2 regions of the Ramlibacter sp. G4-7 genome follow, and region 2 is predicted to be linked to the other one. Evidence: predicted binding sites of a transcription regulator. Region 2 holds the regulator's gene; the other holds the start of a gene.
What was found. The regulator sigma-54, encoded in region 2, starts transcription at its own class of promoters, with help from an activator protein. The targets are predictions, from matches to a motif close to TGGCANGNAANCTGCTTT.

Region 1: a site for sigma-54 is predicted at 3,382-3,399, ahead of AC3EGR_RS04930 (TorF family putative porin). Genes of this name have one in related genera too.

Annotation. Positions count from the first base shown of each region.
Region 1 is NZ_JBYNTT010000003.1:32-4,817, reverse strand. It holds gene AC3EGR_RS04945 (MFS transporter) at 1-939, opposite strand, end outside; gene AC3EGR_RS04940 (hypothetical protein) at 1,027-1,692, shown strand; gene AC3EGR_RS04935 (YifB family Mg chelatase-like AAA ATPase) at 1,696-3,231, opposite strand; gene AC3EGR_RS04930 (TorF family putative porin) at 3,440-4,261, shown strand; gene glnK (P-II family nitrogen regulator) at 4,287-4,625, shown strand.
Region 2 is NZ_JBYNTT010000031.1:19-3,580, forward strand. It holds gene lptB (LPS export ABC transporter ATP-binding protein) at 87-872, shown strand; gene AC3EGR_RS24870 (RNA polymerase factor sigma-54) at 898-2,460, shown strand; gene AC3EGR_RS24875 (THUMP domain-containing class I SAM-dependent RNA methyltransferase) at 2,457-3,562, shown strand, end outside.

The DNA.
Region 1 (4,786 bases), on a different contig from region 2:
GATGCCGTAGAGCAGCACGAACAGCAGACCTGCCATCGGTGACGCCGCACCGGCGACCAGTGCGGCCAGCGCCAGCGGAATAAGAAAGGGGATCAGCCGGTTGGCGACGTGCAGGTCGAAGCGGTGTTCGAAGAAATAGAGCAGCAGGCGGCCGAACACCTGCATCACGCCGATCGACGCGGGGATCGCGATGACCCAGGCTTCCGGCAAGCCGCTCTCGCGCAACAGGCTGATGAGGTGCGGCGGGATGGCCGCCGTGATCGCCATCATGCCGACCACGAACATCGCGATCAGGAGGAAGGGAGCGCTGCGCAGGAGGGTGCGCGGCGAATGCACTCCGCCGCGCGCAGGAGCGACGGCGGCGGGTGGCGCATCGCGCAGCCAGGCCGCATGCAGCGGCACGCACACGAGCAGGTGGATCGCGGCCAGCACCAGCAGCGCACGGCGCCAGCCCAGGTGCGCGATCAGCCAGGCCGAGGCCGGGATGAACACCGTGCTGGCCAGTCCGCCGAGGAAGGTCATGGTGATGATGGCGCGGCGGAAGTCCTGCGGGTAGCGCCGCGTGACCACGGCAAACACGGGCGTGTAGAGCGTGGCCGCGAGGGCGGCGCCGAGCAGCAGCCACACCCCATAGAAGGCCGCGGCCGACTGGATGAATGCGTGCGCGGCCAGGCAGCCGGCCACCAGCAGCGAACCGCCCGTCATGACCGCACGCTCGTGGCCGCGGTCGATCCAGCGCCCCACTGGAAAGGCGAACACGCCCTCGGCCAGCAGGGCGAGGCTGAAAGCCAGCGAAGACTGCGCGCGCGTCAGGCCCAGTTCCCGCTCCACGGGAGCGAGCAGCAGCGCGAAGGTGTAGAAGACGCTGCCCCAGGTGATCAGTTGCGCGAGCGACAGCCAGAGGACGCGGGAACGTTCGTGCCCTACGGTCGAGGTCATGGGGGAGAGTGTATGCACGCGACGCCGCCCCGTTCGGGAGATGCGCGCCGCCAGCCGCGAGGAACACCATCACGGCGGAGGTGCGAGATGCAATCCAGCTTTTACGACGTGCTGCAGAGGAACGCGACGCAGGCCTCGCAGCGGGCCCATTGGCTTTTCACCGCAGCGATCGCGGTGGGCCTGGCGCAGTTCGGGGCCGCCTTCCAGCTGGTCCTGGGCAAGGTGCAGGCTTGCACCGGTGCGCCGTGGACGAGCGAGACCGGATCGTGCCTCGCCGCCGTGGCGACCCTCGCCGTCATGACCTGCCTGTTCCACGGCGTGCGCCGCGAAGAGCGCCTGGTCGCCAAGGTCCTGCAGCTGGCGGCTGGGGGAACGCAGGAAACGCGCTCGCGCGTGTATTACGCGCTCCTGGGCGCGCAGCTGTTCACCCATGTGGACCGCAGCGTGCACGACCCGGTGCCCCCGTGGTCGCAGGCATTCGCGCGCGTGCTCTCCCACGGCCTGGTGTTCTTTCCCCTGGCCTCCCTCGTCTTCGGCATGGCGGCCGACCTCCTCGACCGCAACCTGGTCTTGCTGGTCCTGCAAGGCGTGGCCGCCATCGCTGTCGCCTGGCTCAGCGTCGAGGTCCGCAGGCTGCGGGCGCGCACCGAGGCGATGCTCGTCGAGGCGGGCGCGGAGGGCTGGGGCCGGATCCAGGCGCCCTGGCCGACGCGTGCCCGGCGGCGGGACGAGACGGGCTACGAGCCCGCCTAGTGCCTAGTGGATGGAAGGCAGGGCGCGCCGGTACTGCACCGCCTCCGCCAGGTGCACGACCTCCACAGCCGCCGAGGCCGCCAGGTCCGCGACCGTGCGGGCCACCTTCAGCACGCGGTGCGTGGAGCGCGCGCTCCACTGCAGCCGGGCGGACGCCAGGCGCAGGAACTCCACCGCCGCATTCGACAAGGCCGCATGCGCATCGAGCTCCGCGCCGTGCAGGGACTGGTTGGCCTTGCCTTGCCGCGCGTGCGCACGGTCGCGCGCCGCGATGCAGCGCGCCTGCACCGCGCAAGTCGCTTCGCCCGCGGGTGCTTCCAGCAGTTCTGCGGCCTGCATGGCGGGGACCTCCACGTGCAGGTCGATGCGGTCGAGCAAGGGTCCGCTGATGCGCCCCTGGTAGCGCGCCACCTGGTCCGGCGAGCAGCGGCACGGCCGCGCCGACCCCAGCCAGCCGCAGGGGCAGGGGTTCATCGCCGCCACCAGCTGGAAGCGGCTGGGGAACTCGCTGCGCCGCGCCGCGCGCGCGATGGTGATGCGCCCCGTCTCCAGCGGCTCGCGCAAGGCCTCGAGCGCCGCACGCGGGAACTCGGGCAGTTCATCCAGGAACAGCACGCCATGGTGCGCCAGCGAGATCTCGCCGGGCCGCGGCGGGGAGCCGCCGCCCACCAGGGCGACGGCGCTGGCGGAATGGTGCGGCGCGCAGGTCGGGCGCTGGGCCCAGTGCTCCAGCGCGAAGCGGCCCGCCAGGCTCGCGAGCGCGGCGCTCTCCAGGGCCTCCTGCACCTCCATCGGCGGCAGCAGGCCCGCAAGGCGCTGCGCCAGCATCGATTTGCCCGCGCCTGGCGGTCCGACCAGCAGCAGGCTGTGCCCGCCGGCCGCCGCGATCTCCAGCGCGCGGCGGGCGCCGGCCTGCCCCTTCACGTCCGCGAGGTCCGGATAGGACGCGGCGGCACCCGGCGCGCTCGCCGCCAGCCGTGTCCAACCGTCGCCAGGCTCGGGCGCCGGCTCCCCGGCCACGGGTGGCTGGAACTGCGCGACCACGTCCAGCAGGTGCCTGGCGCGCAGCACCTGTGCTCCCGGCACCAGTGCCGCCTCCTCCGCGCTGCCCGGCGGCAACACCAGGCGCGAGCGCGTGCCGGCCGCCTGCAAGGCCATGCTGGTCGCGAGCGCGCCGCGCACCGGCCGCAGCTCCCCTGACAAGGACAGCTCGCCGGCGAACTCATGGTCGGCGAGGCGCGCCGCATCGACCTGCCCGCTGGCTGCCAGGATGCCCAGCGCGATCGGCAGGTCGAAGCGCCCGCCGTCCTTCGGCAGGTCCGCGGGCGCGAGGTTGACCGTGATGCGCTTGTTGTGCGGGAAGTCCAGCCCGCAGTTCAGCAGGGCCGAACGCACCCGCTCACGGGCTTCCTTGACCTCCGTGTCCGCCAGCCCGACCAGGAAGAAGTTCGGCAAGCCGTTGGCGATGTGCACTTCCACGGTCACGGCGGCAGCCTCCAGCCCGAGCAGGGCGCGGCTTTGCACCAAACAAAGGCTCACTGCGCGGCTCCTCCCGTTTCCAGTGCATGGACGACTGCAATGCGGCGATTGCACCGTGCCGGTGCGGAAAAGCGCGCTGCGGTGTCCCGTTGCGCCCCTTAACGGTTCGCGCCGGCAGGACGTAGGCGCATTTCCCCTGAAGTTGAAGGATGGCACGCCTCCTGCTAACCGATCCGTGCAGACCATCAACAAACCCACGGAGCACCTCGTGAAGAAACTCAAAAGCGTCGTCCTGTTGTCCAGCCTGGTCGCCTCCGGCGCCCTGATGGCGCAGACGCAGACGGCACCCGCAGCGCCCGAACCCGACTACACGCTGTCGGCCAACGTCGGCGTGGTGAGCGACTACCGCTACCGCGGCATCTCCCAGACCCGGCTGAAGCCTGCGCTGCAGGGCGGCGCCGACTTCGCGCACAAGAGCGGCTTCTATATCGGCACCTGGGCGTCGACCATCAAGTGGATCGAGGACACGGGGGAAATCGCGCCGAGGACCGGCATCGACGGCCCGGTGGAAGTGGACATCTACGGCGGCTACAAATTCACCGCCGGCCCCGTGGGCCTGGACGTCGGCCTGCTGCAGTACTGGTATCCCGGCAACAACCTGGCCGACGCAGGCGGCGGCGGTCTCTTCAAGAACGCCAACACCCTCGAGGCCTACATCGCCGGCACCTTCGGCCCGGCGACCCTGAAGTACTCGCACTCGCTGACCAACCTGTTCGGCAACTTCAACTTCGCCACCAACGAGAAGACGAAGGGGAGCGGCTACCTCGACCTGTCCGCCAGCTTCGAGCTGCCGGTATGGGGCCTCACGCTCGCCCCGCACATCGGCCACCAGCGCGTGCACAACCTGGGCGTCGCGAGCTACACCGACTGGTCGCTCACGCTCGGCAAGGACTTCGGCAATGGCTTCTCCGCCTCGCTGGCCTACGTCGACACGGATGCCGACCGCAGCTTCTACGCCAGCCCGGTGAACGGCAAGTTCATGGGCAAGTCAGGCGCGGTCGTCGGCGTGAAGTACACGCACAGCTTCTGATCCCCGCCCTTCCAAAGGAGCCAGCATGAAACTCGTCACCGCCATCATCAAACCCTTCAAGCTCGACGAGGTCCGCGAGTCGCTCTCGGGCATCGGCGTGCAGGGCATCACCGTCACCGAGGTCAAGGGCTTCGGCCGCCAGAAGGGCCACACCGAGCTGTACCGCGGCGCGGAGTACGTCGTCGACTTCCTGCCCAAGGTGAAGATCGAGGCGGCGGTGTCGGACGACCTGGTGGAACGCGTCATCGAAGCCGTCGAAGGCGCGGCCCGCACCGGCAAGATCGGCGACGGAAAGGTCTTCGTGTACGACCTGGAGCAAGTTGTCCGCATCCGCACCGGCGAGACCGGCAAGGAAGCGCTCTGAGCATTTCATCTTCAAAGAGAGCACTGACATGAGGAAACTTCTCGCATCCCTGGCCATCGGCCTGGGTCTGCTGGCCGGCAGCGTCGCCGCTGTCGCCCAGGCGCCGGCCACGCCCGCCACCGCGCCTGCCGCTGCCGAAGCGGCGGCACCCGCCGCTGCCG
Region 2 (3,562 bases):
GCGGCCGCCGCTGCCGCCTCCGCGCCGCGGCCCGCGGCATCGGCGCGGGCGCGGCCGGCGAGCAGCCTCGCCCCGGAGTCGCGCTGATGGGAGATGCGGAAACGGTGCACGCGCCGCCGGCCACGGAGACCGAGAGCCGGCTGGAAGCGCGCCACCTGCAGAAGTCCTACAGCGGCCGCAAGGTCGTGCAGGACGTGTCCGTGTCGGTCGCCAAGGGCGAGGTCGTGGGCCTGCTGGGGCCCAACGGCGCGGGCAAGACGACGTCCTTCTACATGATCGTCGGCCTGGTGCGCGCCGACGGCGGCGAGATCGCCATCGACGGCCGGGCCGTGGAGCACATGCCCATCCACCGGCGTTCGCGCCTGGGCCTGTCCTACCTGCCGCAGGAAGCGTCCATCTTCCGCAAGCTCAACGTGCAGGACAACGTGCGCGCCGTGCTGGAGTTGCAGCGCGATGCGCAGGGCCAGGCCCTGTCGCGCGAGGAGATCGAAAAGCGCCTCACGCGCCTGCTGCAGGACCTGCGGGTGGACCACCTGCGCGATTCGCCGGCCGTGGCCCTGTCGGGCGGCGAGCGGCGGCGCGTGGAGATCGCGCGGGCGCTGGCCACGCAGCCGCGCTTCATCCTGCTGGACGAGCCTTTCGCCGGCATCGACCCGATTGCGGTCATCGAGATCCAGCGCATCATCGGCTTCCTCAAGTCGCGCGGCATCGGCGTGCTGATCACCGACCACAACGTGCGCGAGACGCTGGGCATCTGCGACCACGCCTACATCATCAGCGAGGGCCGGGTGCTGGCGCAGGGCACGCCGGCGGACATCGTCAACAACGCAGACGTGCGCCGGGTCTACCTCGGCGAGCACTTCCGGATGTGAGGCAGGAAGCAATTCCGCTGTCCGTATGAAGCAGGGACTTTCGCTGCGCGTCTCGCAGCACCTCGCGTTGACGCCCCAGCTGCAGCAGTCGATCCGGCTGTTGCAGCTGTCCACGCTGGAGCTGAGCCAGGAGATCCAGCAGATGCTGGACGACAACCCCTTCCTGGAAGTGCAGGTGGAGGAGGGGCCCGAGGAGTTCGGCCCCGCTGCTTCCGACGCGCGCGCCAACGACGACGGCGACGCCGAGTCGGCCTACGAAGGCAGCGCCGTGGGCGCGGAGACCAGCGCTGCGTCGGCACCCGCCGAGGCGGACGCGCCCGAGTACGGCGAGGACAACGCCCCCAACTGGGAGGGCGACGGCACCACCGAGACGGTGCCCGACGACGGCGAGTGGGGCGGCGAAGCCCAGGCCGCGCGCCGCAACAACACGGGCGAGGACGACGAGGTCGACGCGACGGAGCTGGCGCGCGGCAACGAGTCGCTGCAGTCCTGGCTGCACCGGCAGGCGCTCGCCCTGCGCCAGTCCGAGGTCGACCGCGTGGCGCTGCGCTACCTGATCGAGTCGCTCAACGACGACGGCTACCTCGAGGACACGCTGGAGGAAATCGCCGCCAGCCTGGCGCCGGACGACCTGGAGCAGCACGAGGAGCTGGTGCACCGCTTCACGGTGGCGCTGCACCTGCTGCAGAACCTGGATCCGCCCGGCGTGGGCGCGCGCAACCTGGCCGAGTGCCTGATGCTGCAGCTGCGGGTGCTGCAGGACGCGCGGCCCGCCGACGAGGTGTGCCCCATCGCGATCAAGGTGTGCCAGCAGCCGATCGACCTGCTCGCCAAGCGCGACGTGAAGCGCCTGGCGCAGCTGTGCGGCGGCACCGACGCGCAGGTGAAGTCGGCCATCGCCATGATCACCCGGCTGGAGCCCAAACCGGGCCGCCGCTTCATCGACGTCGAACGCAACATCGTCATCCCGGACGTGATCGTCACCCAGGTCGGGCGCGGCGCGCGCGCCAATTTCCGCGTGCAGCTCAATCCGGACGTGATGCCGCGCCTGCGCGTGCACGACGTCTACGCCGGCGCGCTCAAGGCCCACCGCGGCGAAGGCCACCAGGCGCTGCAGCAGCGGCTGCAGGAGGCGCGCTGGTTCATCAAGAACATCCAGCAGCGCTTCGACACCATCCTGCGCGTGTCCGGCGCCATCGTCGAGCGGCAGCGCAATTTCTTCATCCACGGCGAGCTGGCGATGCGGCCGCTGGTGCTGCGGGAGATCGCGGACGAACTCGGCCTGCACGAGTCGACCATCTCGCGCGTCACCACCGCCAAGTACATGGCCACGCCCTACGGCACCTTCGAGCTGAAGTACTTCTTCGGCTCCGCGCTCGGCACCGAGACGGGCGGCAACGCCTCGAGCACCGCCGTGCGCGCGCTGATCAAGCAGTTCGTCGCGGCCGAGAGCAACAAGAAGCCGCTGTCGGACAGCCAGATCTCCGAGATGCTCCGGGAGCAGGGCATCGAGTGCGCGCGCCGGACCGTTGCGAAATACCGTGAAGCGCTGCGGATCGCGCCAGCCAACCTGCGGAAGGAATTGTGAAAGACCTGAGACTGTTCCTGCCCTGCGCCGGCGGGGTGGAAATGTATTTGCGCGACGAGGTCGCGCGCATCTGCGGCGAGGGCGGCCGCGACCTGCGCACGGCCCGCGGCGGCGTGCAGTTGCTGGCGACCTGGACCGAGGTGATGAAGCTCAACCTGCACAGCCGCCTGGCGCAGCGTGTGCTGGTCGAACTCGCGCACCAGCCTTACCGGGGCGAGCAGGAGCTCTACGAGGTGGCCAGCGCCGTCGCGTGGGAAGAGTGGTTCACGGCGCGCGACAGCTTCAAGATCGAACTCACCTCGCACCAGAGCCCGCTGAAAAGCCTCAACTTCGCCGCGCTGCGCATCAAGGACGCCGTCGCCGACCGCTTCCGCGCGCACGGCGGCGTGCGCCCCGACGTCGACACGCACCGGCCGGTGGCGCGCATCTTCGCGCACCTGGCGGCCGAGGACGTCACGCTCTACATCGACACCTCGGGCGAGCCGCTGTTCAAGCGCGGCTGGCGCGAGGACAAGGGCGAGGCGCCGCTGAAGGAAACGCTGGCCGCGGCGATGATCGCGGCCAGCGGCTGGGACGCGACCGTGCCGCTGTACGACCCTTGCTGCGGCAGCGGCACCATCGCCATCGAAGCGGCCCAGGTCGCCTGCAACATCGCGCCCGGCCTGCTGCGCCGCTTCGGCTTCGAGCGGCTGAAGCCGCACGCGGCAAGCGACTGGCAGGCGCTGAAGGCCGAGGCCCTTGCGGCGCGGCGCGCGCCGACGGCGCCGGTGTTCGGCAGCGACGTGGCCTTCCGCATGGTCGACTTCGCGCAGCGCAACGCCGAACGCGCCGGCGTCGCGCACGCGGTGCAGCTGCGCGGCGGCGACGCCCTGCAGCGCATGCCGCCGAGCGAGACGCCCGGCGTCATGCTGCTCAACCCGCCCTACGGCGAGCGCATCGAGGTGGCTGGTGTCGCGGGGCACGGCCGGGGCGGGCGCGAGCAGGCACAGATGGAGCACGCCGGCGACTTCTTCACCCAGCTCGCGTCCCACTGGAAGCGCAACTACGCGGGGTGGACCGGCTGGGTCCTGGTGCCCGATCCCAAGCTGCCCACGCGCATGCG